3 regions of the Leifsonia sp. Root112D2 genome follow, and region 1 is predicted to be linked to each of the others. Evidence: predicted binding sites of a transcription regulator. Region 1 holds the regulator's gene; each other region holds the start of a gene.
The links. Region 1 encodes LexA, which represses DNA repair genes until DNA is damaged. Its sites were predicted from a motif close to TCGAACANNTGTTCGA; they were not measured.

Region 1 (10,213 bases):
ACGCTCTCGCTCGGTGCCTGCACGCCATTCCAACCGATGTGGGGAACGACCTCGGCCTCGAGCAGTTCGACCTCGCCCGGCCACTCCCCCAGCCCTGCGGTGGCGGCACCACCCTCCGTGCCGTGTTCGAAGAGGACCTGCATGCCGACGCAGACCCCGAGAACAGAACGGCCGCCAGCGAGACGACGATCAATGATCTCACCGCCGCGCACGGAACGCAGGGCGGACATCACGGCGCTGAACGAGCCGACACCCGGCACGAACAAGCCATCGGCCTCCTCTGCCGAGCGGCGATCGGCCGTCAACTGCACCCGCGCGCCCGCTGCCTCGAGCGCCTTGGCCGCCGAGTGCACATTGCCGGAACCGTAATCGAGAACGACGACGGATGGCGCCGTCACAGGGCTCCCTTGGTCGAGGGCACTCCCGACACCAGCGGGTCGAGCGCCTTCGCCTGGCGGAACGCGCGTGCGAACGCCTTGAACTCAGCCTCGGCAATGTGGTGCGGGTCCCGGCCGCCGAGCACGGTGATGTGGGTCGTCAGAGCGGCGTTGAAGGTGATGGCCTCGAAGACGTGGCGAACCATTGAGCCGGTGAAGTGACCACCGATGAGGTGATATTCGAAGCCGCTCGGCTCTCCCGAGTGCACCAAGAAGGGGCGCCCGGATATATCGACGACCGCCTGCACGAGTGCCTCGTCGAGCGGTACCACGGCGTCCCCGAAGCGGGAGATTCCAGACTTGTCCCCCAGCGCCGTTCGAATGGCCTGTCCGAGCACGATGGCCACGTCTTCGACCGTGTGGTGCACATCGATCTCGATGTCGCCCTTGGCGCTCACGGTCAGGTCGGTGAGCGAGTGCTTCGCGAATGCCGTGAGCAGGTGGTCGTAGAACGGCACGGAGGTGTGGATCTCGGACTGCCCGGTGCCGTCGAGATCGAGCGAGAGCTCGATACTCGACTCACTGGTCTCACGCCGAAGCTGTGCGGTGCGGTTCACGGAGGTCATGTTCACGACTTTACCGGCACGGCCCCGCCACGGGCATCCGGTGCCAGCGGGGCTATCGCCTCGAGGAAGGCCGTGGTCTCCGCCTCGGTGCCCGCCGTAACGCGCAGGTGGCCGGGAATGCCGATATCGCGGATGAGCACGCCGCTCGCCAGCAGCGTTTCGAACACCGCGTTCGGCTCGTCCACACCGCCGAACAGCACGAAGTTGCTGCCGGTGCGGTGCGGTGTGAATCCCATGCGCTCCAGTTCGACGACAATTCGATCGCGCTGGGCAACAATCTCACCCACCATCGCGAGCATCTCGTCGGAGTGGGCCAGGGCGGCTGTTGCCGCCGCCTGCGTGAGCGCCGAGAGGTGATACGGCAGACGCACCAGCCGCAACGCGTCGAGCACTGCAGGGTCTGCGGCGAGGTACCCGAGCCGGACACCCGCGAAGGCGAATGCCTTGCTCATGGTGCGCGAGACGAGCAGCCGCTCGCGACCCTCAAGCAGCGTGAGCGCCGACGGCGCATCCGGTGGCATGAATTCGGCGTACGCCTCGTCGACGATGACGATGCCGTCGCTCGCCTCGTAGGCGGCAGCAACGACGTCGAGCCCGAGCGGGGTGCCTGTCGGGTTGTTGGGTGAGCAGAGAATGACGATGCTCGGCGTTGTGCGACGGATCTCGGCGACGACCGTGTCGGCGCTGAGCTCGTAGTCTTCGTCACGCGCGCCGGATATCCAGGCGGTGTCTGTTCCGGATGCCAGCAGCGGGTACATCGAATATGTCGGTGAGAATCCGAGCAGGCTGCGACCCGGGCCGCCGAAGGCCTGCATGATCTGCTGCAGCACCTCGTTGGAGCCGTTCGCCGCCCAGATATTCTCTCGGCTCAGGGCGTGGCCGAGATAACCTGCCAACGCATCGCGTAGCGCGGTGAACTCACGGTCCGGATAGCGATTCGCTCCACGCACGGCCCCGGAAACGGCTTCGACGATGTCGGCGACGACGTTCTCGGGCAACGGATGCGTGTTCTCGTTGACGTTCAGCGCGACCGGCACGTTCTTCTGCGGTGCCCCATACGGAGAGAGCCCCCGGAGGTTTTCACGGATGGGCAGATCAGAGAAGGAAATCACCCCATCATGCTACTGGGCCAGCCTTTGGGGACATGCTAGCGGCGACTGCCCGCGTACTGCACCGGGATGGCGACGCGCTGCCCCGGAGAAACGAGAGTGCTCGAGAGCTGGTTCACCGAAACGATGTCGGCAATGACGTCGCGAGGGTCGGAGTTCGGAGCTACTCGCTCGGCGATGGTCCAGAGGGACTCGCCGCTCTGCACGGTGGCGTAGCTGAAGTTCGTGTGCGCGCTCGAATCGGTGGCGACGGCCCCTCCACCGTTGAGGGCGAAGACGGCGGCCGCGACGACGAGCGGGATGGACGCGAGAGTGGTCAGAACGACGCGGCCCCGCCGAGTGAGGTGAAGGCGTGTCTTCGCGGGTGCCTGCGGAAGCCGCTGCGTGCTTACGCGCTCGGCACGAAAGCCTGTCACCGATACTGCCATTGCTGTGCTCATTACCCGACCTCCTCGGCCACTTCGCTCTCACCGGCTGTGAGGATATGCGAACGTATGTTCCGAATATATATTCGATTATTCGAAACCGCAAGCAGGAAATTGCTGAGCGAATACGCCGCCGATACCGCGACACACTCGAACACATGTTTGTTTATGCCGTTAACCCGGATACAGTTTCGATTGTCTGGGTATGACTCAATCAGGCACCACCGACATTCGGATTAGCCGGTTGGGGTCTTCACGAAGGGACGGCACGGTGACAAGCGACAATTCAGCGGCGAAAGAGCGAGTCGGCACTCGGCGACGCAAGAGCCTGAGCGCAAAGCAGCTGGCCATCCTCGAGGTCATCCAGCAGTCCGTCGCGTCGCGCGGCTACCCGCCGAGCATGCGTGAGATCGGCGACGCCGTCAGCCTCTCTTCGCTCTCCAGCGTCACGCACCAGCTCAATCAACTGGAGCTCAGCGGCTATCTGCGTCGGGATCCGAACCGCCCGCGTGCCCTTGAGATTCTCATCGACCTGCCGTCGTCATCCGCGACGCCGGACTTCGAGAACACCACGCCCATCGGCGACGCCACCATGGTGCCACTCGTCGGCCGCATTGCCGCGGGCATACCCATCACCGCCGAGCAGCAGATCGACGAGGTCTTTCCGCTCCCTCGCCAGCTGGTCGGCAAGGGCGAGCTCTTCATGCTCAAGGTGGTCGGCGAGTCGATGATCGACGCCGCCATCTGCGATGGTGACTGGGTGGTCGTGCGACAGCAGAACACGGCGGAGAACGGAGACATCGTCGCCGCGATGCTCGACGAGGAGGCCACCGTGAAGGTGTTTCGCCAGCGCGACGGCCACACCTGGCTGCTTCCGCAGAACTCGGCATTCGAGCCGATTCTGGGTGACTACGCCGAGGTGCTCGGCAAGGTCGTCGCCGTCTTGCGGTCACTCTGAGGCCGGAGCGGACTTCGCCTTCGTCGCTCGCCGTTCACCATTCCTGACTTCCCCAGCCAAAGCGACGCTTGACGGGGCAGAATCAGAATGAATGAATCCCAGACAGAGAGGTCTGAAAGCGATGACGAACACCATCAGCACAACGGCGCCCACAACGACGGGCCTGTACATCGGCGGTAAGGAGCGCGCGACCAGTGAGTCGCTTGCTATTCCCGACCCCGCCAAGCCCGGCCTCGTGGTCGGATACGCCGCCGCCGCAAGCCAGGAGGACGTCGCCGACGCCGTCGCGGCGGCAAAGGCCGCGTATCCGGCGTGGTCTGCCTTGTCGGCCACCGAGCGCGCCGCGCAGATGCTCGAGGCCATCACCGGAATCGACGAACTGCGCGACGAGGATGCGGCGATCCTCTCGCAGGAGAACGGCAAGGTGCGCGTTGAGGCATGGATCGACGCACTCGTCTTCGAGCTGCGGTGGAGGCTCGCGCTCGAACTCGCCGACGACGTCGATAACGGCCATGTGCTCTCACCCGCCCCTGGCATCCCAGTCACGACGACCGTGAGCTACCAGTCCCTCGGCGTCGTCACCGCAATAGTGCCGTTCAACTGGCCGATAGCGATTCTCGGTGCCGCCTTGCCACATGCGCTGCTCGCCGGCAACACCGCCATCGTCAAGCCGCCGCCCTCGGCACCGCTTGCCACCGCACGGGTCGTGCAGCGCATCGCCGAGAAGCTTCCTCCGGGCGTGCTCAACCTCGTGACGGGCAAGGATGCCGACATGACCGGTCTGATTCAGAACGAGGACGTGGCAAAGGTGTGCTTCACCGGCAGCGTCGGTGGCGGAAAGCGCATCATGGAGATGGCGTCGAAGTCGCTCACCCGCGTCACGCTGGAACTCGGCGGAAACGATGCCGCTGTGCTGCTCGACGACGCGATACTCGACGACACCCACCTCGATCGGCTATTCGCGGCCATCTACGACACCACCGGGCAGATCTGCATGAACGCCAAGCGGGTCTACGTGCACCGCTCACGGCTCGACGAGGTGGTCGCCGGGCTCTCGGCGCGACTGGAGAAGACGGTGCTCGGGTACGGCCTCGACGAGGGTACGACGATGGGGCCGCTGCACTCCCCCGTGCAGAAGGCCTTCGTGACCGAGATCATCGAGGAGGCGAAGAGCGCGGGCGCGACGGTTCTCGAGTTCGGGGAACTTCCCAGCGGCGACGAGTTCGTCGGCGGAAACTTCGTGCGCCCGGCCATCGTCATCGACCCCGACCCCTCGCTGCGCGTTGTGACCGAGGAGCAGTTCGGCCCGGTGATCCCCATCATCCCCTTCGACACCGAGGAGGAAGCCGTGGCGTTCGCCAACGACAGCTGGGGTGGACTGTGCGGCTCTGTCTGGACGGCGAGCGTCGAGAGCGCGAATCGCGTCGGCTCGCAGCTCGTCTGCGGATACGTCTGGGTGAATGATCACGGCGCGACCCGCCTCGACCTGCGCGCCCCGTTCGGTGGCATGAAGCAGTCGGGATTCGGTCGAGAACAGGGCATCGAGGGCGTTCGAGCCTTTCAGGACACCCGCGCCATAGCCCACCTCGACGCCGAGGCGCTTGCGCAGATGGCTCACTGACGCCGACGGCGCGCGGGGATTGCCCGCCACACACGGGGGTCCGGCGCCAGCCGGGCCCCCTTCTGTGGCGGGTCAGTGTGTTGCGCTGGCGAATGCGGTGAAGACGGACTCGTACTCGGGCATCATCAGGGCACGGATGCGTGTGCCCGCCGCCACGTATTCCGTCTCCAGAACCCGTCCACGCTCGTGCAGCGCCGCCACCAGGTCGCCCCGGTCATAGGGAATCACCACGTCGATCTCGATCGACGGATCGGGAAGCAACCGCGCTATCGCCGCGAGCACGTCATCGACGCCCTCGCCGGTGCGCGCCGAGACGAACACCGCGTTCGGCTCCAGTCCGCGCAAAACCAGGCGGTCGTCATCCGTCACCAGATCGGCCTTGTTGAAGACCACGAGCTCGGGGATGTCGCGGGCACCGACCTCGCCTATGACGTCTCGCACCGTGGTCAGCTGGCTGGCCGGGTCGGGATGGGAGGCGTCGACGACGTGAACGATGAGGTCTGAATCGGCAACCTCTTCAAGCGTGGATCGGAATGCCTCCACCAGTTGGTGGGGCAGATTGCGCACGAAGCCCACGGTGTCGGTGAGCGTGTACAGGCGGCCGTCCGCCGTGACAGACTTGCGCACCGTCGCATCCAGGGTGGCGAAGAGCGCGTTCTCGACGAGCACCCCCGCCTTGGTGATGCGGTTGAGCAGACTCGATTTTCCGGCGTTGGTGTAGCCGGCAATTGCCACGGACGGCACCGCGTTGCGTCGACGGTTGGCCCGTTTCGCCTCACGGGCCGGCTTGAATCCGACGATCTGCTTGCGCAGCTTGGCCATACGGGTGTGGATGCGACGGCGATCGAGCTCGATCTTCGTCTCACCGGGTCCGCGCGATCCCATACCGGCGCCCGCGCCGCCCACCTGGCCACCGGCCTGCCGTGACATCGACTCGCCCCAGCCGCGCAGGCGGGGCAACAGGTATTCGAGTTGCGCGAGTTCGACCTGCGCCTTGCCCTCGCGGCTCTTGGCATGCTGGCTGAAGATATCGAGAATGACAGCTGTGCGGTCGATGACCTTGACCTTGACGACATCCTCAAGCGCACGGCGCTGGCTCGGTGCGAGTTCGGTGTCTGCTATCACGGTGTCGGCCCCGAGCGAGGCGACGAGAGACTGCAGTTCCTGCGCCTTGCCGCGACCGAGATACGTGCTCGGGTCGGGGTGCGGGCGTCGCTGCAACAGGCCGTCGAGCACCACGGCTCCGGCCGTCTCGGCCAGCGCTGCGAGCTCACGCATCGAGTTCTCCGCGTCGGCCTGCGAGCCCTGCGAATACACGCCGATGAGCACGACGTTCTCGAGACGCAGCTGACGGTATTCGACCTCGGTGACGTCTTCGAGTTCCGTCGAGAGCCCGGCGACCCGGCGCAGCGCTGCGCGCTCCTCGCGATCCAACTGCTGACCGTCGTGATCGCCCTCGGGATTCTCGGCCCCTGCATCCCCTTGCAGGGCCTGCGCCCCGGTCGAGAACAGGGAGTAGCCTGATGCGCGCGCCGCGGCGTTCTGTAATACGCGAGCGACGACATCCGTCTCGCTCAGGCTGTCATCACGGCTCTCACCGTCGGCATCTGTGCCGGGCTCGATATCGTTGCCGCCATCGCGGTCACTACTCGTCGTCTTCGTCATTCCCATTAACCCTAGTTGCTTCAAGGTGCGATACGTTTCCTGTATGTCCACGCCAGACCACTACTTCTCAGCCACGCCCGAAAGCGAACTTCGGCTGAAGACGTTCACGGTCACCCTGGCCGGGCGCACCGTGGAACTCACTACCGCGAATGGCATCTTCAGCCCGGAGCGTATCGACTCCGGCACCCAGGTGCTGCTCGCGAACACCCCTGCCGCTCCTCCCGGTGGCAATCTGCTCGATCTCGGCTGCGGTTGGGGGCCGGTCGCCCTCACACTCGCGCTTGAGAGTCCGCATGCCACCATCTGGGCCGTCGACGTCAACGAACGGGCGCTCGACCTGGTGCGGCGTAATGCCCGCACGCTCGGCCTCGACAATGTCAACGCCGTGCTGCCGCAGGATGTTCCCGCCTCGCTCGCGTTCACGACGATCTGGTCGAATCCGCCGATTCGGGTGGGCAAAAACGAGTTGCACAATCTGATGACCAGCTGGCTGCCACGCCTTGAGCCGGGTTCGGATGCCTGGCTCGTCGTGCAGCGCAACCTCGGTTCCGATTCGCTGCATCGCTGGCTGCAGGGCGCCCTGCCGAGTCAGTTCAGCACCATCCGTGCCGCCACCGGCAAGGGGTACCGGGTGCTGCGCGTGCGGCATCGCCTCGACGAGGCGTAGCTCGGGTGACGTTCGGTCGGGTCGGGCTCGGTCGCGTTCAGTCGAGTTCGAGGGCGCCGGTATAGACGAGTTCGGCGGGCCCCGACAGGGAGACGTGCTCACCGTCTTCGGCAGGGAACATCCGTACACCGACGGTGCCGCCCGGCACGTCGACGCGCCACTGATCGGGGGCGGCGCTGCCCGCCCAGTATCGGGTGGCCAGCGCTGCGGCCACGGCACCGGTGCCACAGGAGAGCGTCTCACCGCTACCTCGCTCGTGCACGCGCATCCGAATGCGGCCTATGCCGTCTTTCACCAGCGGATCCCGCGGCACCACGAACTCGACGTTGGCGCCCTCTTCGGGCGACGGTTCGATGATGGGGATGTAGCTCAGGTCGGCGGAATCCAGTTCGGCCTCGTCGGCCAGCGCGACGACGACGTGCGGGTTGCCCACACTGATGCCGAGCCCGGGGCGCGCAACAGGAACCTCGCGGGCGCGCACCAGCGGCTCGCCACCGTCGAGCTTCCATCGCCCGAGGTCCACCTGAAAACCGTTGCGGCCCTGCTGCAGATCGCGCACGCCGCCGCGCGTGCCTATCGCCAGGGTGTCGCCATCGGCGAAGTGCACGAGGCCCTCCGCGAGCAGATAACGGGCGTAGACACGGATGCCGTTTCCACACATCTCCGCGATGCTTCCGTCGGCGTTGTGGTAGTCCATGAACCACTCGGCGGCCGAGTCCTCCTCGAGCGCGGCCGCCCCATCGGGCAGGCTGCGCGAGCGCACGGCGCGGATGATGCCATCGGCCCCGACCCCGAAATGCCTGTCGCAGATATTCGCGATCTGGGTGGGCGTGAGTTCGATCTCACCCTCGGGGTCGGTGAAGAGCACGAAGTCATTGCCGGTGCCGTGGCCCTTGGTGAAGTGCAGGGTGATCGCCATGTGAATCAGTCTAGGGTGGCCGTCGCACGCTCGATGAGAGGGGGCGCGTCCGTCGCATCCGGCTCGGTATCGAGCCACGTGATGCCCGGGTAGCGTTTGAACCAGCTCATTTGGCGTCGAGCGTAGCGCCGGGTGAGTTGCTGCGTCCGCGCTATCGCCTCGGCCTCGCTGAATTCGCCGCGCAGCTGAGCGAGCGCCTGGGCGTAGCCGATGGCGCGGCTCGCGGTAGTGCCATGGTCGATGCCGAGCGGAATCAGCGCAGTGGCCTCGGCGACCAGTCCATCGCGCCACATCCGTTCGACGCGGGCATCCAGACGCGCGGTCAAGCGCTCGCGCGGAGTGCGAAGGCCGATGATGTCGACCGGACGCCACGGCATCGGCCGCTCGGGAAGCGCGCCACCGTGCCCCTCTGCGGCAAGCTCATGCACTTCGAGCGCGCGCACCACCCGCCGCCCGTTCGCCGGATCGACCCGTGCGGCGGTGGCGGGCGCGAACTCACGTAGCCGGGCATGCAGCGTGCCCGGTCCGAGCCGCGCGAGCTCGGTCTCGAGGCGCGCCCGAACGGCGGGGTCGCGCGGCGGGAACGCGAAATCGAAGATCACGGAGGAGACGTACAGCCCGGACCCGCCGACGAGGATCGGAACCGCGTGTCGCTGCAGGATCTGCTCGACGATGTCACGCGCCCTCGGCTGGTACCAGGCGACGCTCGCGTCTTCGGTGACGTCGAGCACATCGAACAGATGATGCGAGATTCCCCGGCGATCACGCTCCGGCACCTTGGCGGTACCGATGTCCATGCCCCGGTAGAACTGCATCGCGTCGGCGTTGACGATCTCCGCGAGCTGCCCGCGGGCACGGATGCGCTCCGCGAGATCGAGAGAGAGCTCGGACTTTCCGGTGCCGGTCGGTCCGACGACCGCGATCAGCGCGGGGCGCCTCTCAGCGTTGGCCATCCGCCGCATCGTAAATGGGTGAGGTGGCCACGCGAAGCGTGGGCAGGCCGAGGGAGACCTTTGCGCCCGGCGCCGACTCGGCGTGGGCGGGCACCGCGCACGACTCGGCCTCGGCACGATCCCAGGCGTCGCCGGCCCGGGTGCGGCGGATGCGCAACGGCGCGCCGTCGCTGGAGTCCGCGATGAGGTGGAACGGCGCGGCCTGGGTGACGGTAACGGTGACCACGTCGCCGGGGCGCGGAATCTCGGAACCGGCCGGCACCTCGAAGTGCACAAGCCTGCTGTCTTCGGCGCGACCGCTCATGCGATGCGTAGCCTCGTCTTTCTTGCCCTCGCCGTTGGCCACGAGCAGCTCAACCTCGCGACCGATGACCTTCTGGTTCTCCAGCCAGGAGATCTCTTCCTGCAGCGCAACGAGTCGCTCGTAACGCTCCTGCACGACCTCCTTCGGCACCTGGTCGGGCATGGTGGCCGCGGGGGTGCCCGGACGCACCGAGTACTGGAAGGTGAAGGCGGAGGCAAAGTTAGCCTCGCGCACGACCCGCAACGTCTCCTGGAAGTCTTCCTCGGTCTCGCCGGGAAAGCCGACGATGATGTCGGTGCTGATCGCCGCCTTCGGAATCTTCTCGCGCACGCGATCGAGAATGCCCAGGAACTTGGTGGAACGGTAGGAGCGACGCATCGACTTGAGGATGCGGTCGGAACCGGACTGCAACGGCATGTGCAGCTGGGGCATCACGGCGGGCGTCTCGGCCATCGCGTCGATGACGTCGTCGGTGAATGCGGCGGGGTGAGGGCTGGTGAAACGGATGCGCTCCAGCCCCTCGATCTGACCGGCGGCGCGCAACAGCTTGCTGAACGCCTGGCGGTCTCCGAACTCGACGCCGTAGGAA
Region 2 (10,213 bases), on a different contig from region 1:
GCGGCACGACGAAGAGGGGCTGTACAACCCCGAAGACGCCATGATGGCCGAGGCGAACCGTGACGAGAAGGCGTCGGAGCGGCTGCAGTCGGAGTTCGCCTTCGAGGCGCTCGGTTCGCAGGCCACTTTTGATCGCGTGGTCTTCGACGGCACCGAATTCGGCGGATACGCGGAACCCGGCAGCGACGAGGAACTCGACTTCATCGGCATTCCGGGCCTGCTCGAGCCGGACCAGGTGCACGAGCTGCTCAAGCAGCGGCACGCCAGGCAGGCTCGCAGAACCGCATCACGACCCAGGGGGAGCGCGACGGATGGCGGCGCCGGCGACACGGCAGCGCATCCGCCCGCACCGCTGTATCGCACGCTCAAGGAGCAGCGCAGCCTGCTCAACGCCCTCGTGGGCCTCTACGCGAAGAACACGAGCGAGCCGCACGGGCTGATCCACGCGGAGCTCCGTCGCGTCTGCGGCGGTCCTGCCGTGCCCCAGGCCAGCGTGACGCAGCTTCAGTCGCGCATCGATACGCTGCGCAAGCGCCTCGGCCAGTAGCGCACTGCGCCAGGGTGCAGCACGGTGCACCCTGCCAATGTGCGCCGTGCGGCCTCACATGCTTCACTTGTGCAATGGCAACCGCAGACGACGCTCTACAACCGGGCGCACATCCGGATGAGCCCCACCGGGAGGGGCTGGCGCAGCGCCTCAACTGGCTGCGCGCCGGCGTGCTCGGGGCCAACGATGGCATCGTCTCCGTTGCCGCGATAGTCGTGGGTGTCGCCGCGGCGACCCCAGAGTTGCCGCCCATTCTCACCGCCGGTGTCGCGGGGCTTGTCGGCGGCGCCGTCTCCATGGCTCTGGGCGAGTACGTCTCAGTGAGCAGCCAGCGCGACAGTGAACATGCGCTCATCGCCAAGGAGCGCCGCGAGCTGGCCGAGATGCCCGACGAGGAGCTGGAGGAGCTCGCCGGGCTCTACGAGGCGAAGGGCCTTTCGCCCGAAACCGCACGGCAAGTCGCCGTCGAACTGACGGCACACGATGCCCTCGGCGCGCACCTCTCGGCCGAGCTCAACATCGACCAGCACGACGTCGTGAGTCCGTGGCATGCGGCACTGGCCTCTGCCCTCGCATTCGTGCTCGGCGCCATTCTGCCGATGCTCGCGATTCTGTTGCCTCCGGCAGGCTGGCGTTTACCCACCACCTTTGTGGCCGTGCTTATCGCCTTGGCCATCACCGGCACCATCGCCGCCCGCATCGGCGGCAGTTCGCGACTGCGGGCGACAGTGCGCGTCGTTGTGGGCGGAGCGCTCGCCCTGGCCGCGACATTCGGCATCGGCGCACTCCTGGGCGCAACCGGCGTCGTCTGAGCGCTGGGGCGTCTGGGCGCTGAGCGGCCTGAGCGCTGAGGATAGCCGCCGCGCGAATCAAGCCGCGCTGCGCCGATCGGGTCTACTCGCCGTGGCAGCACGGTGCGGTGCGGCAATTCGCCACGTTGCGGATCTGTCCAGCCAGGGCGGAGCCTTGATCTCGGGCCTGCCGCGAATCATGCGAATCTGCCAGCCGCTGCAGTCGATCTCGTGATGATGGAACCAGCAGAGCAGCACACCATTCTCAACATCGGTCGCACCACCAGCATGCCAGGCAACCACGTGATGAACTTCCGCCCATTGCACGGGTGCGGTGCACCCGGGAATCACGCAGCCTCCGTCGCGAGCGGCGATGGCGCGGCGTTGCGCGCCGCTGAAGAAGCGTTCCTTGCGGCCCAGGTGGAGCACCTCGCCGTTTTCACCGAACACCACCTTGCGGTAGCCGCCGGCGCAGATCAGCTGTCGCACCGTGCGCATTGAGACCGGGGCGTCGACACCGTCAACCCACCCCACGCCCACCCCATCGGCCAGATCGCGCGCGTTCACGTGCACCATGACTGTCGGGGCCGCCCCGCCCATCGTCGGCGTCTGCGGATGCCGCACCGCCCAGCCGAAGACGCCGCGAAGAATGTCCGCGCGCTTCTCATCGGCGCCGCGCGTGTCGGCATCCGAGGACCGCGGCCCCGCAGCGGCCTCGGTGAGGTCGACGGAACCACCGCTTCCGTCATCTGCGTGAGAGCGCGTTTCCTGCTCGCCGGGAAAGGACGGCACCGAGCGGGCAGACAGATACGTGTCGAAGATGCCGTTCATGATGCCTCGCAACTCCGGCGTCACGCCTCCACGCAGCGGATAGACACCGTCTTTCAGGCGGCCGAATCCGAAGGTGCTGCGCGGGTGCATGACGATGCTCTCGGGCGCTGCGCCGTCCGGGTCGATGCGCGCCTGCCACAGTTGCGCCTGTGTGCGTACAAGGTCTGCCGCGAACCGGATGCCCGCCCCGGGCAGCTCGGCCGCCTCGTCGATCACCGTGCCGGTCGCCGCGACAACGAGCGCGCGTTCGGCCGCCGTAAACCCGTCGGGATCACAGCGATGCCGGATGGGTACCAGGCCTGCGACGATGTTCTCCGCAGAGTCCATTCCGAGGTCACCCTGAAGAAAACTCTCGGCATCGAGAGGCAACGGAAGCGGTGCGGCACCGAGCAGGTCGCTGCCCTGAATGAGCACGGTACCAAGACGGATGCGTCGAGCTGCTTCCCTGACCGAAATTGCGGTGACGCGGGTAATGACGTCGGAGGCCGTTCGGCATCCGAATTTCACACACAGCGCCTCGCGGCCCAGTCCCGGTCGAGAGCGGTCGGTGACATTCGCGGCCAGACGGACACGCGAGGCATCGACCAGACGCCCGACCTCTTCGGCCGCCCCGAGTAGTTCTACAGACTGCTCATCGCTGAGGTCGTCGAGGTTAACGTCGCCGAACACACTCGCAAGCAGGCCCAACAGCGTGTCGAGCGCCGGGGGATACGTGAGCGTGTGCATGCCTCAATTCTCCCAACATTCGAATCTATATTCGACTGTTTGGGAAAATCTGTGGATAGGTCGCCAGCATCCCGACCTGTGCAGGAGAAGATGACGCCGCGCATCGGCTTCGCAAACGGTTCGACAGCCCGCTGTGTCACAAACCCTTAAACGCACGCAGGCCCCGTCGAAATCGACGGGGCCTGCCTGGTAATGAACGCTTAGAGCGCGCGGATGTTCTCCGCCTGCGGGCCCTTCGGGCCCTGCGTCACCTCGAACTCAACCTTCTGGTTCTCGTCGAGGGACTTGTAGCCGCTGCTCGCGATCGCCGAGTAGTGGGCGAAAACGTCCGCGCTACCGTCGTCGGGGGCGATGAAGCCGAAGCCCTTTTCCGCGTTGAACCATTTGACTGTACCTGTTGCCATGTGCAAACTCCTCCAGGAGCGTATTAGTGACCCCGAATGCCGAGGCCTCGGCCGTGGTGTTGTTAGCCCGCTCCTGAAAGGATCGCCACACCCCGATATTTTCGAGACGCAACCGTTCCATACGTGCGAAACACAACGACTTCCCAGCAAGCCTAGCCAATATCGACGAATTCGCCACCATCTCGGCCCAAGATTGTCATCCAGCCGTTACAAAGTCGATGAGCTGCTCAACCCGGCCGAGCAGTTCGGGCTCCAGATCCGCATAGGAACGCACGGTGCCCAGAATGCGTTTCCAGGCCCGTGCAATGTCGGCCTGGTCGGCGTGCGGCCAGCCGAGTGCCTCGCAGATTCCGTGCTTCCACTCGATGCTACGGGGCACGGTCGGCCACTGGCTCAGTCCCAGGCGCGACGGCTTGACCGACTGCCAGACATCGACATACGGATGCCCCACTATCAGCACGCTGCCCCGATACGGTCCGCGCAGCGCCTGCTCGGCGATGCGGCTCTCCTTCGATCCCGCCACGAGATGGTCGACGAGAACCCCCACGCGACGCCCGGGACCGGGAGAGAAGTCGGCGAGCGCGGCATCCAGGTGATCGACACCCTCGAGATATTCGACAACGACGCCCTCGATACGCAGGTCATCGCCCCAGACCCGCTCCACCAGTTCGGCATCGTGCCGGCCCTCCACGAAGATGCGAGAAGCGCGGGCGACGCGCGCCCGCGCATCCGCCACCGCGAACGAACCTGACGCGGTGCGTGCCGTGCCGGTCGGCTTCGTGCGCCCTGGCGCCACGAGCACAACGGCTTCGCCGTCGATGAGAAAGCCACCGCCGAGCGGGAACACGCGCGTCTTGCCGTGCCGATCCTCGAGCTCAACCGTTTGGTTCTCGACGCGCACGACGGCGCCGCAGTATCCGGATGCCGCCTCCTCCACCACCAAATCGCGCACCGCCTCGTGCGTGGGCACCTCGCGCTTGCCGGCCGCGCGCCAGTCGCCGGCGAGCACGTCAGGTCCATAGTTGTCGAAGGTCACCCTGTCGACGCTAATCGACCACCCGTCACTTGGGGCCTTCGGCACGCTGGGCCCGCGCGCCCCGCTTCGGCGTATCCTGCGGGTGCACGCCCCGGCTGCACAATCGAGAGCGCACCAACGAAAGGATGAGCAGATGTTGCTGAGCGGAAAGACCATGATCGTCACGGGTGGGAACAGCGGCATCGGCGAGGCCGTCGTGCTTGCCGCCGCAGCGGAAGGGGCGAATGTCGTCATCGACTACGTCGCAAACCCCGACGAGACAGACACGATCATCTCCCGGGTCGAGGCCGCGGGTGGGCACGCGGTGGGGATCAAGGCCGATGTGAGCAAGACCGATGACCTGCGAGCCATGATCGACACCGCCGTGCAGAACTTCGGGCAGCTCGACGTCATCGTCAACAATGCCGGCATCGAGACCCGCACCTCGATTCTCGAGACGACGGAAGACGATTACGACCGCGTGCTCGATGTCAACCTGAAGAGCGCGTTCTTCGGCACGCAGCTGGCCGCACAACGGTTCATCGAACAGGGCACGGGCGGGCTCGTCATCAATATCTCCTCCGTGCACGAAGACTGGCCCATGCCCGGCAATGTGGCGTACTGCGTCTCGAAGGGCGGCACCCGCATGCTCACGCGTACGGCCGGCGTCGAGCTTGGCCCGCATGGCGTACGCGTCGTCAACGTCGCCCCAGGCGCCGTGGCGACGCCCATCAACACGGAGACCCTCAACGACCCGGAGAAGCTGAAGGAACTCAACGATTCGATTCCGCTCGGCCGCGTGGCGGAGGCGTCGGAGATCGCCGACGTCGTCGTGTTCCTGGCCTCGGGCAAAGCCGGCTACATGACCGCGACGACGGTTGTCGTCGACGGGGGAATCATGCAGGGCAGCGTCGGCCTCTAGCCGAACCCGTCGCGCTGATGCGGCCCCATAAATTCGCCCGGCGCACCGACCCGAGTCGGCGTACGATGGCCCTGAGGGAGCGGGAGCCTCGGTCTGAAGCACGGGAGCGTTGGGTTTTTCAGGAGAACGCACCGATATGCGCATCCGGACGTCCGCTCGGTGAGGGCGGGGCGATAACCGGCCGCCTCGCCCTCGACCGCGCGACGCACGGCCGTCTTCAGCCGTGTCCTGCGACGCGGAGCTCGCGCCGTCCCGGTGCAGCGTTACTCAGTGCAGCGACACTCAGTCGAGTTCGCGCCCGCGTAACCGTTCGATGTCGCGCCGTTCGCGCTTGGTCGGCCTGCCCGCACCACGATCGCGCCGCGGCGCCAGAGCCATCTCCTCGCGCGGTGGGGGAGGAGGCGTCTTGTCTATGAGGCATTCCGCAGCGACGGATGCCCCCACCCGCTTGACCACGACACGCGACACCTCGACGATGCGCTCCATGCCGGCAATCCGAACGCGCACCTCGTCGCCGATGCGCACGGGCTGGGCCGCCTTCACCCGCTCGCCGTTGACGCGCACATGCCCGCCTCGGCAGGCCGCGGTGGCAGCCGAGCGCGTCTTGAAGAGCCGCACCGCCCAGCTCCAGCTGTCGACGCGCGCCGTCGCCGTCGCATCCGTGGTCATTCATCGACTCTAAAGGTTGAGGGGGAGAATACGGATGAGAGAGACCTGGAGGGCGTCATGGAAGCTATAGAAGAGTTTGATCTGGTCGTCGTGGGCGGAGGCAAGGGCGGCAAGTCCCTGGCCATGGATCGGGCGAAGGCCGGAGCGCGCGTGGCCATGGTGGAGCGCGGCATGATTGGCGGCAGTTGCATCAATGTCGCGTGCATTCCGACAAAGACGCTCGTGACGAGTGCGCGGGCGGTAGGCACCATTGCGCGAGCAGCCAAGCTCGGCATCCGCGTCGACGGCTCTCATGTCGATCTCGATCTGCTGCGCGCTCATAAAGAGGGCGTGGTCGGCGACATGGTCAAAATGAACTACGACCTCTTCATCGCCAGCGGCATGGACTTCATTCTGGGATCCGCCCGCTTCACGGCGCCACGCACGATCGAGGTCACAACGGATGCCGGGCGCACCCGGCTGCTGCGCGGCACCGAGGTGGTCATCAACACGGGCACCCGGCCGATCGTGCCGGCCATCGAGGGAATCGACACGGTGGGCGTGATGACGAGCGAGGATGTCTTGCGCCTGGAGAGCATCCCGGGGCGTGTCGCCGTCATAGGCGGGGGATACATCGGCGCGGAGCTCGCCCAGATGCTGCACCGTTTCGGCAGCGAGCTGACCATGTTGGTGCGTGGCGAACGGCTCCTGGCCCGCGAGGAGCCGGAGATCTCGCAGGCCCTGGCCGAGGTGTTCACCGCCGAGGGCATCGACGTGCGCTTCGGCGCAGAAGCCACCCAGGTCGCCCGCCAAGACGACGGCGCCATCGAGATCACGCTGGGTGACACCTCTCGACTCACCGTCGATGCGCTCGTGGTCGCCACCGGGCGCGAGCCTGTGACAGAAGGGCTGCACCTGCACGAGGCCGGGGTCGAGACCAATGCCGCCGGCTTCGTCATTGTCGACGAAAAACTGGCCACGACGGCGGCGCACACCTGGGCTGCGGGCGACGTGGCGGGGCATCCGCAGTTCACTCACGTCTCCTTCGACGACTTTCGCATTCTCAAAGCCAACATCACCGGCGGCGACCGCAGCACCAGCGGCCGCCTGATCCCGTCCGTGGTCTTCGTCGAACCCGAGATCGCCACGATCGGGCTCACCGAGGCGGATGCGCGCGCCGCCGGCATCGACGTCGTTGTCGCCGCCCAGCCGGTGATCGCCGTGCCGCGCTCACGCACACTGCGCCAGACGAAGGGGCTCTGGAAGATCGTGATAGATCGCGCGAGCGACCGCATCGTGGGTGCGTCGCTCATGGGAGCGGAGTCGGGCGAGGTGCTCGCCGTGATCCAGGTGGCAATGCTCGCCGGCGCACCGTTCACGCTGCTGCGCGACGCGATACTCGCGCATCCGACCATGGCCGAGGGCCTCAACACTGCCTTCGCGGGCGTGACGGCCTCCTCCGCCCCGTGACCCGGACGCGAGGCCGCCGCTAGAGTCCTTCGGCCACGGCGGCCGCCGCCCGGAGCCAGGCTCGTCGAGTGGGGGCAGCGAGGTCGTCATAGCGCAGCTTTCCGCCGTGCATGCTGCGGTCAAACGGTACGGAAACCGCAACGCGGGCCAGCGCTCCAAAACCGTCGGCAACGCCTCGTGCCGCCGACAGGCTGCTCGACTTCTCCGACTGGGAGACGATCACCACCGCGCCGGCCGCGAGCTTCGCCGAGTGCTCGTCCCGCTGGGCCAGCGCCTCCAGCAGGAGCGCCCCGGCCTCCGCGTGCTCGCCCAACGCGGTCGTGGCGATGACGAGCTGGTCGGTGTGGTCGATCATCCGCAGCCAGCGCTCGGCCGATTCGTCATTACCGCTGTCGATGAATACCAGGCGAAAGTACTTGCTGACGACGGCATGCAGGCGATCGAAGTCCTCCGTCGTGATGCGTTGTTCGGTGGCGAGCATCGTGGGGTTGGAACGCAGCACGTCGTATTTGTCGCCGGTCTGATGGTGCACGAACTGGGAAAGATCCGCGACCCGTGCTCCCGGCGACAGCAGCGCTTCGGCACCCGGAAGCAACGACTGCACGGTCGCCGTGTGCGGTCCCTGCTCGGTGCGCCAGCCGAGGGTGCCCCGGGTCTCGTTGTTGTCCCAGGCGAGCACGCCTGACCCACCGTTGCGGGCGAACACCGCGGAAAGCATGGCCGTTGTCGGTGTCTTGTTGGCGCCGCCCTTACCGTTGACCACGGCAATCGTGCGTGGGCCCGGCCAATGCTGGCTGACCGCATGGATGTCGGCCCGCTCCGCCGATTCGCTGGCCGATGGGGGAATTCGGATTCCCGTCCTGGAGATCAGCCCACGCCATCCCGTGCTCGCTGGTTTCGGGCGTGTCTCCTCGTTGAGAAAAGACGCTCGGGCGTTCCTTCGCGTCGGCAGTTCGTCCGTGCCAGCAGGCACGGCATCTGTGGCCGGGGCCGCTGTCGCAGGATCGGATACTGCCGGATCGGATGCCGCAGTATCGGACGCCGCAGTATCGGATGCCGGTGCATTCGCGAGATCGTCAAGGCCGAGCTCGTTCAGGCCGAGCGGAGCACTGCCTGCAGCCGAGGGACTGGCAGCCGCCGAATGCGGCTGGAGGTCGAGTGGCAGTTCGATTCGCGTCGTGGAAGTGGAGAGGAGATCGGCAAAGGGAACCGGGTCGGGCTGGGCCGGAGCCTGGGGCTGCGTCTCCGATTCCAGCAATGCCACACCAGCCGGCTCCGAAACGGATTTGAGGAGCGGCTCACCGCCGGACTCGACATTGCCGCCCGGATGCACGACCAGCGGCCAGCTGCCCTGATCGTCATCCGTGGTCAATCGCACGGGGCGGCCCGCCGCGTCGGCCATGGCCGTCACGCGGCTCAGGATTTCTTCGCTCACCTGGGCGCTGTCATCGGCACGGATCGTGTCGGTCTCGCCGTTCACCGTCAGTTCACCCGTTCCGTCCGATCGAATCACGGCTGTGACCAGCGGAATGATGGGAAGGTCTTGCGTCATCTGGTGCCTCATTTCTACCCTTCTTGGAGGGTACCTGCCGCGCCTCCACGGCGCCCGGGTGACGTCGGCGACGGTACCGTTAGCGGCAGGTGCGCTTGATCGCTTAAGGTAGGTTCGCCTTACCAAGATCAACAGAAAGCCGCCGACCGCGAATGAACGCAGTGCAGATAGCCGTGCTCGGCGTGATCGCCGGAATCACCATCTTTCTGGGATTACCGATCGGTCGTCTTAAAAGGCCCTCGTTCACACTGCGTTCGATCCTCAACGCAATCACGGTCGGTGTTCTGATATTTCTTCTGTGGGATGTTCTCACCCACGCGGTCGAACCCGTCGAGGCAGCATTGACCGCCGCCGCGCTCGACCGCACCCGGTCCTGGTGGCCCTTCATTGGGCTGCTCACGGTGTTCTTCGTCGCTGTCGCGATCGGACTGGTCGGTCTGGTGTTCTATGACCGGTGGCTTGCCCACTCGATCGCTGCGCGGGGGATCTCACCACGCGAGAGCCGTCGGGAGGGCGTTCTGCGCCTGGGGAGGCCGACGAGCAGGCTGGCGTTCCTGATCGCCGTGGGCATCGGCCTGCACAACTTCTCTGAGGGCCTGGCCATAGGGCAGTCAGCGGCGGCGGGACAGATCAGCCTTGCCCTCGTTCTCGTGATCGGATTCGGTTTGCACAATGCCACAGAGGGCTTTGGCATCACCGCGCCTCTCGCGGGCGACGGCGAGCGCCCCAGCTGGGCTCAGCTCGCCATTCTGGGCATCATCGGCGGCGGACCCACCCTCATCGGCACCCTGCTCGGAACGATATTCGTCAACGAGGTCGTCTCGATCCTGTTCCTCGCCCTCGCCGCCGGATCGATACTGTATGTGGTCGTACAGCTTCTGGGCGTTGCCATCAAATTCGCGCGCCCCTTCTCGCTCTACGGAGGCCTGCTCATCGGGCTCTTCGCTGGCTTCGCCACCGACTTCATCGTGACCGCCGCCGGAGTGTAACTCGCGGATGGGCCGGTCGTGCAGGCAGGGCCTATCGTTGAGGCGAGATGGTTACCAGACGAGAAGCCGCGCTGCGGCTGGACATTCCGCTTGAGATGGCGACGCGCCACGACCTCCCGTCCCGCATGAGCGAGGCCGAGTTTGCTCGAATCGAGAGCAATCCGCCCGGATGGCTCCTGCAGTCCCGCGCGAACCGTACGGGCAAGAAGCCCGTGTGGGTGCAGCTCACGTGCGATGTCTGCGGCTTCACCGAGGCCGCGCGCCCGAAGAAATGGTGGCCGGCCTTCAGCTATCTCAGCTGCGACCATCACGGCTACG
Region 3 (10,213 bases), on a different contig from region 1:
CGAGTGGCCATCGCAGCAGAGATCGCCGAACGTTCACGCAGTCAGCTGGGCGTCGAGAGTCTGGCCACCCGCAAAGGGTGCCGCAATCCGGTAGAACTGTTGGAGCGAGTCACCCGGGTCTCGGCGGCAACGGCCGGGCGACGCATGCGACTCGGCGCCGCGGTGCGCTGCCACCCAACCTTGTGCGGCTTCGATCTGCCGGCGAGGTACCCCGAGGTCGCTTCTGCACTGGCCGCGGGCGAGCTGGGAGTAGATGCCGCGTCGGCCATCGTCGACGGGCTCAACCCGGCGCTGGGGCACTCGAGTCTCGACGTCTTTGCTGCGGCCGAGGCGTCGCTGGTTGCCGGCGCCGTGGGTGGAACGGCGGGAGCTGACGACGCGGATGACGGCGCCGCAGAAGACAATGTCGCCGAAGACAGCGCGGCAGAAGCCAGTGACGCGACCGGCGGTGCGCTGGCACTGTCGGCGGACGAGGTGCGCGTTCAGGCGCACGTGTGGCGCGCCTGGCTCGACCCCGACGGCGTGCGACCAGACGAAGACCGGGCCATGCACGCGCGAGGCTTGAGGCTGGGTGCGGCACGAGGCGGCATCATCCCCATCAGTGGAAGCCTGCTGCCCGAAGTCGCCGGCAAGCTGCGGCGCCTCTTCGACGCCTATCTCTCTCCGAAGACCGCGCCGGTCGCATTCCTCGACGCTGAGCTCGCCGCTGAGAGTTCAGAGAGTTCCACGGATGACCGCACCACAGATCAGAAGCGTCACGACATTCTCGGCGCCGTGCTCGACACCGCCGCGCGCGTGGCCGAGACTCCGACCATTGGCGGTGCGGCGCCGACCGTGCTCGTCACGGTGCGGGAGCAGGACCTCGCCCAGCGCAGCGGCGCCGGATTCATCGACGGGCTCGCCGAACCCGTCTCCATCGAAAGCGTGGAGCAGTTCGCCTGCACCGGCGGTATTCAGAAGGTAACTGTCGATGAGCACGGGGCCATTACCGCTCTGGGTTCAAAGGAGCGGTGCTTCACGCCGAAGCAGCGCCGAGCAATCATGGCCAGGGACGGCGGATGTCTGATACCCGGGTGCAGCATTCCGGCCGGGTGGACGGAGATTCACCATGTGATTCCCGACCGCCACGGAGGGCCTACCCATACGGATAATGGGGTTTGTCTGTGCTGGTTCCATCATCGAACGATTGAGACGTCGGGGTGGCTGATTCGAATGATCGAGGGAGCGCCACAAGTCAAGGCACCACCCTGGGTCAGTCTGGCCGCGAACTGGAGACCGGCGAGTAAGGCGCGCACTCGCATCCCGGCGGCAGCATGACGTGGGGCGGGCGGGGTCTCGATACGCTCGCTGCGCGAGCTACTCGACCAGCAGAAGTTGGCGACCGGGCGGTTTCGAGACGGCCGCGGGCGGCCTCCTCAACCAGCGGAAGTTGGCGGGCGACCGGTGTTAGGTGAAGTCGGGGTCGGGGCCGTCGGTGTAGGCGGGGGTCGAGTCGACCGGCCAGCGGCGGCGGCCGTTGTTGAGCACGCCGTGGCTCTCCTGTAAGTAGCAGGCGCCGCACAGCGACTCGTAGCTCACCTCGCGGTATCCGCCCAGGCCGGCCTCGTCTTCTTCACTCGAGGCGTCGATGGCCACCTGGTCGCCGTCGAACACGAACTCGCCGTCGATCTTGCGCGCGTTGAACACGGCCTTGCGACCGCAGCGGCAGATGGTCTTCAGCTCCTCGAGGCTGTGCGCCGTCTCGAGCAGTCGGCGGCTGCCGGGAAAGGCCACCGTCTGAAAATCGGTGCGGATGCCGTAAGCCAGCACCGGGATGTTCTCCAGAATCGCAATGCGCAGCAGGTCGTCGACCTGCGCCTCGGTGAGAAACTGCGCCTCGTCGACGAGCAACGCGCTTACGTCGCGTGAATGCCGCTTGATGGTGCGCTCGCGGTGCTTCTGGAACGCGCCGTAGGCATCCGAATCGGGGGTGAGCAGAAAGTCGACCGCGCGGGTGACGCCGAGCCGCGAGAGGATGCCCATGTCGCCCTTGGTGTCGACGGCCGGCTTGGTGAGCAAGACACGGTGACCGCGTTCCTCATAGTTGTACGCCGCCTGCAGCATCGCCGTGCTCTTGCCACTGTTCATCGCGCCATAGCGAAAATAGAGTTTTGCCACGGGTGTAATCCTATGCGGTGGGGCGGTTTCGAGATGTCGCCTCGTTCCTCGACGACTCCTCAACCTGCGTAGTGAGGCTAGACGAGGTAGCCGTCTTCGGCGGCGCGGCGGGTGAGGTCGGATCGACTGCTGGTGGGGCGGCCCGCCTTGCCGTACTTCTCGCGCACGCGGCGCAGATACGTCTTCGCCGTCTCGTACTTCACGTTCATCATGGCGGCAACCTCGGCGGTGGTCCAACCATCGGCATAGAGTTTGAGCGCGTCGCGCTCCCCCTCGCTCAGCGACGGGCGAGTCACCGCGGTGGCACCCGTGGGCAGGGGCCGCCAATCCGTCGATGGCTCCGCTCCCCCGTCGATTCCACTCACCGAGCGCACCACGGCGAACACCTCGTGCATGGGTTGCGACTTCGTGAGATAGGCGGATGCGCCCGCGTCGATTGCGCGCTGCCGGTCAAGGCGGGTGTCCATCGCGCTCAGCACAATCACCTTCGCGCCGGCCGCCCGGCACGTGCGCACGCGTGCCTCGATCGAGACGTGCTCGGCCAGCTGCAGATCCATGATCACCAGATCGGTGGGAAACGCCGGGCTGTGCACGAGTTGCAGCCATGAACTGGCGCGCAGCACCAGGTCGAATTCGGGGGCATTCCCGGCAATCCAACTGCCGAGGCTGTCAAGCAGAAGCTCGTGATCGTCGAGCAGGGCCAGCCTCACACGCTCCCCCTCGTACGACGACGAATCAGGAACGGTCATGGGAGAACTTTAGCGTGAGCGCGCCGGGCGCACAGCGGAGAACGGAATCGTCGGTGAGCATGCGCACCGCCGCCAGATACGGCACAAACGTCGAGCGCAGCTGCAGTGCTGGAGCATCGATGCGCGCGTCGAAGCGCATCTTCCAGCCGGGCCCTGCACGTCTCAATGCCACATTCAACGACGCGCCATCGAAACCCGGATGCCGCGCGACGGCCGTGATGAACGCAGACAGCACCGCGCGCAGCTGGTCTCCGACAAGCTCGGCCACGCGGCCGGGATCGTCGACTCCCGGGGGGCTGCCGGCAGGCATCCGGCTGTATTCGCGCGCCGAAATGCGTGCGGCCACGCTGGAAACCTTCGCGGGTGCCGCCAGCGCGATGAACACCACCTCGTCGAGCCAGCTGCGTTCGACCGCGGCAACCGCTCGCACGCGCAGCCCCGCACCGATTTCACGCGCGCGCTCGATGTCGTCTGCGGTGAGCTCGTCACGCTCGAGAATGCTCGTGAACAGCGGAACCGCTACGGCGTTCAACTGCGTCACCTGCTCCTGGTAGACCACGCGGGCCGTCACCTCGCGCACCGCCGGTTCCATGCGCGCGATGGCGGCACGCGCAGACTGCTGCCACACCCGAATGCTGCGGGTCATGGTGTGCGAATAGCCCGCGGATGCGCACGTGAATGCCGCCACCGGGGTGAGCGCGACCACCACATAGATGCTCGTGGGCACGGTGATGTAGAGAAAGCTCGCCTGCGCCGCAGCGAGCGCGCCGATCACGACGGATGCGACGAGACCCGTCGCGATAATCTCCACGGCCGGTCGGGTGAGGGCGATGGCGGTGATCAGAAGCGCCACCGCGTACTGGCCCCAGTCATCCTGAATCAGGAGGTTCGCGCCCCACGTGGAGACGGTCGAAAGCGCGCTGGCAGACAGTGCGAGCGCGATCACGGCGAGAGAGACCATGCGCGTCACCGGCGCGTGGGCCACCGCGGAGGCGACCATGATGATGCCGCACGCGCACCCGAGCATGATGAGGGCGGCCGCCGCGAACATCGGATTCGTCAACTGGTTCGCGTGCTGCATCGTGGAGATGACGGCGTAGACCATGATGAGCGCGCAGAGGATCACGACGGCGCGACCGACGGCGAGAGTGCCGAGCGGGTCGAGCTGCTGGGGGGTCTGCTCGGCCGTTCTCATGCGGCGGGCCCGTCGGATTGCGTCGGTGCGGCGACGGGCACAGGGATCGGGAGCGTGAGCATCACGGTGGTGCCGACCTCCCTGCTCGACCAGATCGTGACCGTGCCTCCCACATGCTCGATGCGCTCGTGCACCGAGGTTCGCAGGCCCATGCGGTCGGCGGCGGTCTCGGCCGGCACGAAACCGCGACCTGCGTCTATCACCATCACCGACAGTTCATCATCGGAGGCCGAGATCGCCACATCGGCCTCGGCCGTTCCCGCGTGCCGCAGCACGTTCACCAGACACTGGCGCACGGCGAGGCCGAGGGCCCTGTCTTGCGCGGGTGAGAGCGTTGCGACCAGTTCACGATCGCCCGAGACCGCTATCACCAGGCCGTCGTCGCGGCTCTGCTCGATGGCCTTGACGAGCCCGCTTTCGTGCCAGGCGCTGGCATCCGGATCGTCGACGGTGCCGTGCCGCTCGCTGAGCGTGGCGGCATCGCGCCCGAGCTCGACAAGGTCTCGCTCGATGAGGGTTCGCAGTCGCGGTGACAACTCACCGGGCACGGATGCCGCCACCGTCACCAACTCGCTCAGCACGGCGTCGTGCAGCTCGGCGGCGAACTCGACCGCGAGCTCGTGACGCACACTGGATGCGTGCACATCGCGCACCGCCCGGTGGATCAGCGTTTGGGGGGTATGTCGGCCGACGCTCACATAGGCGTCGAGAATCATGACGCTCACGAGCACGAGGTAGGCGAGCAGCGAGGTGACGTCGGGAAGAAACGCGCGGTCGGCAAGGTGTGCGGCGATCAATACCGCCACCTCGGCGAGCGCATAGCCGAGCGTGCTCCACAACACCCCGACAAGCGCGCCGGAGCCCGCACCGCCTATCGCGAGCATGGCGATCACCGGCAGGGCGAAGACGAACAGGCTGGTCTCGCGATAGCTGGGCGTCTGCGTGAGCAGGGTGAGCGCGTAGAGAAAGGTGCCGAAGGTGCCGACGACGAGGTAGGCGATGGTCATGATGACGGTGCGCACGCGGCGCAGCACGGCAAGCATGCCGATCATGGGTACGAGCGCGATGACGGTGGGCCACACTCCGGCGCCGCCCTGGGAGGCCATGCCGTTGGCTGCAGTCAGCAGCACGGTGGCGAGCGCCGCGGCCAGACAGGCGATCCCGCCCCATTGGGACGCGTTGGCGAGGGCGCGACTGTGAACGGTGCGCACCAGATGGTTGGGCAGGCCGAACGACATGTCGACGCCTCCTCCCCGATGAGTGCGTGGCGTTGCGCTTCGCAGTTGCGCAGTCGACTACGCGGTCGGCTACGCAGAGAATTTCTTATCCCCCGCTTGGATTATCGCACCAAGATGGGCGTCTTTGTACCCCGGCGCTGTACCCCATTCGGTGGGGGGCGGGGCGGCTTGCGGGTGCGCGACTAGAACAGGGTCGGGGCGATCTCGAGGGTGCCCGCGGAGTCGGGTACGGGCGCCGTGAAGCGGGGTCGACCGGCACGCACGGTGCGCACACCGCCCGTGACCGGGTCCTCCTGTCCACGGGTCAGCCCGTGCCGGGCTATCAGAGGCCGGATGCGCGCCGACAGCCACGCGCGGTACTCCTTCGGCGGGTAGGCGCCGGCCCCGTACATCTCGCTGTATCGCGCGACCAGCTCCGGGTGCTCGCGCTCGAGCCAGAGCATGAACCACTCCTTCACGCCGGGCCGCAGGTGCATCGCCGTGTACAGCACGGATGTCGCGCCCGCCTCCTCGATGCGACGCAGCGCCTCATCGAGGTGCGCCTTCGAGTCGGTGAGATACGGGATGATCGGCATCAGAAAGACGGAGCAGTTGAGCCCGTGCTCGCGCACCGCTGTCACGGTGGCCAGTCGCGCCGAGGTGGACGGCGTGCCCGGCTCGATCGAGTGCTGCAGCTCGTCGTCGTAAATGGCGATGGACATGGCGAGGTCGACGGGAACGCGCGTGGCGGCATCCGCTATTCGATCGAGGTCGCGGCGCAGCAGCGAACCCTTGGTGAGAATGCTGAACGGTGTGCCCGAGTCGGCGAGCGCATCGATGATGCCGGGCATGAGCGCGTAGCGGCCCTCGGCGCGCTGGTACGGGTCGGTGTTGGTGCCCAGCGCCACCGGATGCCTGCCCCAGCTCGGCTTCGCCAGCTCGCGTTGCAGCACCTCGGCGACGTTCACCTTGACGATGATCTCGTTGTCGAAATCTTTGCCGGCGTCGAGATCGAGGTAGGTGTGGGTGGGGCGGGCGAAGCAATTGTGGCTGATGACGCCGTTGGCGATGAAGTCACCGGTGCCCGTGGTGATGTCCATCATGTCGATGGTCTCGCCGAGATCTTCAATCGAGACGATCTGCAGCTTCGCCTCCGACTTGACGGCGGCGCCCTCGATATCGAGCTTGCGGGTGATGGCCGGGCCAACGAGCGTGAAAAAGCGGGTGCGCATAGGGAGACCGCCAGAAACACGCACATTGCGCACGCCATTCGGATGCGCTGGCTCAAGAACGTGGTCGATTCCCAAGGCCGTCATGGCGGATTGAATCTGCTCGAGCACATCCGCAGCCTTGTTCGAAATGCGGAGAACTCCTCGGGAACAGCTGCCTTCGGCATCGAATATGCCAGCAAGATATCCGGCGTTCCAATCATCCGATCGCTGCGCAGGCCATCGGATCAGTTCGCTGATGCGGTCGTAGTGAGCGCGCTTCGCCGTATGAATCGCTTGCATCGGTCTGCGTGTGGCAGACGCCACCGCAAACGGACGGGTTGTCGTTCTGATCCCTTCCGCCTCGAGATACACACGGGAACGGTTGAGCGCCTCGACGTCGGCCAACGCCAGCCGGAAGCTACTCAGATGGTTGACTCCGCCGTTGGCGCGTCGATAGTCCTTGCGAAAGAGCATGCCATCACCACGGATCATGCCCGTCAGGTAGCCGCGACGGTAGTCGGCGTTGAATTGAGCGTGCTGGATGTTCGTGAGCCCGTTGAGGCCGAAGCCCATGAGTTTGTTGTTCGGTGTCAGGTACGGTCGCTGATGCGCTCCGGACATCGTGCCCTGCACGTGCTTCCAGCCACGCTCGGTGAGAAGACGGTGATCGCCGCTGGTGATGAGTTCCGTGCCGTCGGCAAGCGTTGTTCGATACGCGCGCTTGCGGGTGTTCCACGAGGCGAGAACCGTGGTCTTCACATAGCGGCGATAGTTGCCGCGCACTTCTGTGCCGTAAATCTCCTCGCCGACCTCGACCATCCACAGGGGCTTCTGTCGACCGTCACCCATGAGAACCAGCGTCTCGGGGTCTGCGCAGTAGGCACAGGCATGGGAGCAGCCACGGTAGGGGTTGATGGTCCAGCCGAAGGGGAGGGCGCTGGCCTTGCTCTTGTTTGCGTTCTTGCCCGTGCCCGGAACCTTGTTCAGTGCCGACTTGGCGAGTACCTCGTGAAAGGTGATCCCGGCGAATTCGGGGGTGCGCACGCTGCGCACCAGGTTGTTGAGGCGCGCGAGCCCGGGCAGCGCGTTCTGCTGCTCCTCCCCCAGCTCTTGCCCGCTCCATCTCACTCATACATTCGAACACATGTTCGAGTGTTGCGCAAGCGCCGGGTTCGGAGCCGGGCCCTGTGCGGGTGCCGAGTTCTGGTTCTGTGGCGGGGCGAGATTCGCAATTCAGGAGTGGAGGCGTGGCGCGCCGACGATGCGGCCCGCGCGCATCTCGGCGCGCTCGCCCTTCCAGCGCCGACGCAGCCAGCGGTCGTGACTCGCCACCACCACCGCGCCGGGGTAGCCGCCCAGGGCATCCTCGAGTTCGGTGGCGAGCGAGAGCGACAGGTGGTTCGTTGGCTCGTCGAGCAGAAACACGTGCGGCGGCTTCGCGATGATCAGCGCGAGCGCAAGCCGGCGCTGCTGGCCTATCGAGAGAGTGCCGACGGGACGGTCGACATCGCGGGGCGCGATCAGCCCGAGTGAGCTGAGTGTGGTCGTCTCGGCGCGCCGTTCGCCCAGCGCGCGCTCGTAGATTCGGCGGGGCGTGGCATCCGGATTCTCGAAGCGCACATCCTGTTCGAGCAGGCCGACGCGCAGGCCCTTGCGCCGGTTGACGGTGCCGGCGGCGAGCGCGAGTGTGCCCGCGAGAGCCGCCAGCAGCGTCGATTTGCCGGCGCCATTGTGACCGGTGATCAGGATGCGTGATGTCGGCTCGATCGCGAACCGTGCGACATCGAGGCGGCCGGGGATGCGCGCATCCGTGGCCTGGATGAGCAGGCCGCCCGCCTGCGACCCGGCTCGCCCATCCGTGCGCGGCGTCGACGAAAACGACGGAGATTCGGGCTGATTCGAGCCGGATGCCCCCCTTGGTGCGCCCTTTCGGCGCATTTCTCCGTCGTTTTCGACGGCGGGCGCGCGGTCGGCCAGCGCGGTGAACCCGCCGGGGATGCCCGCGAAGCTGAGCACCGCAGGCGGCTTGCGCACCTGGTTCTGCTCGAGCTCGGCCAGGCGGCCCTGCGCGTTCTTGACCCGACGGCTGACCTGTTTATCGACCCGCCCACCCAGATTGCCGTAGGACATCTTGTTCCTGTCGGTCATGGCGCGGGCGTGGCTGATGGAGCGCGACGTGACATCCGCCGCGAACTTCAACTCCTTCAGCTCGTGCTGCTCGTCGGCGAAGCGGCGCTCCCAGCGGGCGCGCTCGTCGGCCTTCGCCGCGAGGTATTCGGTGTAACTGCCACCGAAGCGGATGCCGTCGCCGCTCGCATCCGCCCCTCGCGTGCCGCGATTGCCGGTGTTGCTGCCTGCGCTGCTCGCTGCGAGCCTGCGGGCCGAGGGGTCGAGGTCGAAGAGTCCGGTCGCGACCGCGTCGAGGAACGCGCGGTCGTGGCTGGCGAAGATCACCGGACCGCGCCAGGCGATCAGCTGTCGCTCGAGGAAGGCGGCGGCCGCGTCGTCGAGATGGTTGGTGGGCTCGTCGAGGAGCAGCGCATCCGGACGCTGGAGCAGCAGGGCGGCGAGCGCGAAGCGGCTGCGCTGGCCGCCGGAGACCTCATCGAGACGACGCTGCCGCGGAATGCCGGCGAGGCCCAGCCCGTCGAGAATCTCGTCGCGTCGCGCCTCGGCACCCCAGACATCCGCGCGCTCGGCGGCCGCCAGAGCCGCGTCGTACCGATCGGCGGGACTCTCAGTGGGACTGCCGGCGGGACTCCCGGCGGGACTGCCGGCGCGCTTCGTCGAAAACGACGGAGAAAGACGCGTTTGGGCGCATTTTTGCCGGCCCGGGGCATCCATTTGGGCGCTTTCTCCGTCGTTTTGGTGGGGGTCGGCGGCGAGGGCAGTCGCGGCATCCGTGAGCTCGCGCTCGATGGCGCGCACCTCGGAGAGGGCCGCTTCGAGCATCTCGTCAAGGGTCGCCGACGGCTCGAACTGCACCTCCTGCCAGAGCATGCCAGTGCGCGGCGGTCGAGCGAGCGAGCCGCCATCCGCCTCTTCGATGCCGGCCAGCAGCCGCAGCAGCGTGGACTTGCCGACGCCGTTCTCGCCGATCAACCCGAGCCGCTGGCCGGGCGCGACGGTGACGCTCACATCCGTGAGCACGCGCCGCTCGCCGTACAGGCGCGAGACGCCCGTGACGCGCAGGTGATCGGATGCCGCGGCCGGCACCAGCGGTGCGGATGCAAGCGGCGCGGATGCAGCGGGCGTAGCGCTCACCAAAGCTGAGGCTGCTGCTGGCGCCGCTGTCGCTACCGCGGCCGTCGAGGGATATGTCTGCGCAGTCATGGAGAACCGCCCTTCGCGAGAGTGTGCTCCGGGCGCGCGCGGCGCCTCGTGGAGCGGTGGTTCCCACCGGGCGTGGGCAGCCGACACGACACGAGGCCCAACCGCACCGCAGCAACGCGAGCGCAGAACGCGCGGCGCGCCGTGCGGTGCACGAGAGCGAAGAGTCTTCCTGTCGACTGCGCCACGACACCGGCCGGATCGGCCAGGTCACCGCCGGGCGAATGCCTCGGGCGCGGGACGAAAGGAGTTATCTCTTCATAGCGGAGACGACACTAACAGCGGATGCCGCGGATGTCCAGCGATCGACGGCCGCCGTGCCCGCTCAGTCGTGCGCATAACTCATGCACATTG

Region 2: the regulator LexA is predicted to act here: its motif matches at 2,915-2,930, upstream of ASC63_RS13425 (HNH endonuclease signature motif containing protein).
Region 3: the regulator LexA is predicted to act here: its motif matches at 7,666-7,681, upstream of ASC63_RS16430 (intein-containing Rv2578c family radical SAM protein).

Annotation. Positions count from the first base shown of each region.
Region 1 is NZ_LMCU01000002.1:236,835-247,047, forward strand. Features, by position in the region: gene hisH (imidazole glycerol phosphate synthase subunit HisH) at 1-398, opposite strand, end outside; gene hisB (imidazoleglycerol-phosphate dehydratase HisB) at 395-1,003, opposite strand; gene ASC63_RS14945 (histidinol-phosphate transaminase) at 1,006-2,115, opposite strand; gene ASC63_RS14950 (LysM peptidoglycan-binding domain-containing protein) at 2,151-2,552, opposite strand; gene lexA (transcriptional repressor LexA) at 2,809-3,495, shown strand; gene ASC63_RS14960 (aldehyde dehydrogenase family protein) at 3,617-5,116, shown strand; gene hflX (GTPase HflX) at 5,189-6,781, opposite strand; gene ASC63_RS14970 (class I SAM-dependent methyltransferase) at 6,825-7,448, shown strand; gene dapF (diaminopimelate epimerase) at 7,486-8,367, opposite strand; gene miaA (tRNA (adenosine(37)-N6)-dimethylallyltransferase MiaA) at 8,373-9,320, opposite strand; gene miaB (tRNA (N6-isopentenyl adenosine(37)-C2)-methylthiotransferase MiaB) at 9,307-10,213, opposite strand, start outside.
Region 2 is NZ_LMCU01000001.1:2,870,966-2,881,178, forward strand. Features, by position in the region: gene ASC63_RS13415 (DEAD/DEAH box helicase) at 1-547, shown strand, start outside; gene ASC63_RS13420 (VIT1/CCC1 transporter family protein) at 622-1,359, shown strand; gene ASC63_RS13425 (HNH endonuclease signature motif containing protein) at 1,417-2,895, opposite strand; gene cspE (transcription antiterminator/RNA stability regulator CspE) at 3,096-3,299, opposite strand; gene ASC63_RS13435 (DUF3097 domain-containing protein) at 3,496-4,335, opposite strand; gene ASC63_RS13440 (glucose 1-dehydrogenase) at 4,469-5,236, shown strand; gene ASC63_RS13445 (RNA-binding S4 domain-containing protein) at 5,519-5,905, opposite strand; gene ASC63_RS13450 (dihydrolipoyl dehydrogenase family protein) at 5,963-7,354, shown strand; gene ASC63_RS13455 (MinD/ParA family ATP-binding protein) at 7,374-8,906, opposite strand; gene ASC63_RS13460 (ZIP family metal transporter) at 9,059-9,895, shown strand; gene ASC63_RS13465 (hypothetical protein) at 9,943-10,213, shown strand, end outside.
Region 3 is NZ_LMCU01000001.1:276,584-286,796, forward strand. Features, by position in the region: gene ASC63_RS01220 (HNH endonuclease signature motif containing protein) at 1-1,317, shown strand, start outside; gene ASC63_RS01225 (thymidine kinase) at 1,447-2,157, opposite strand; gene ASC63_RS01230 (response regulator transcription factor) at 2,235-2,906, opposite strand; gene ASC63_RS01235 (hypothetical protein) at 2,893-4,101, opposite strand; gene ASC63_RS01240 (sensor histidine kinase) at 4,098-5,339, opposite strand; gene ASC63_RS16430 (intein-containing Rv2578c family radical SAM protein) at 5,522-7,657, opposite strand; gene ASC63_RS16570 (ABC-F family ATP-binding cassette domain-containing protein) at 7,763-9,862, opposite strand.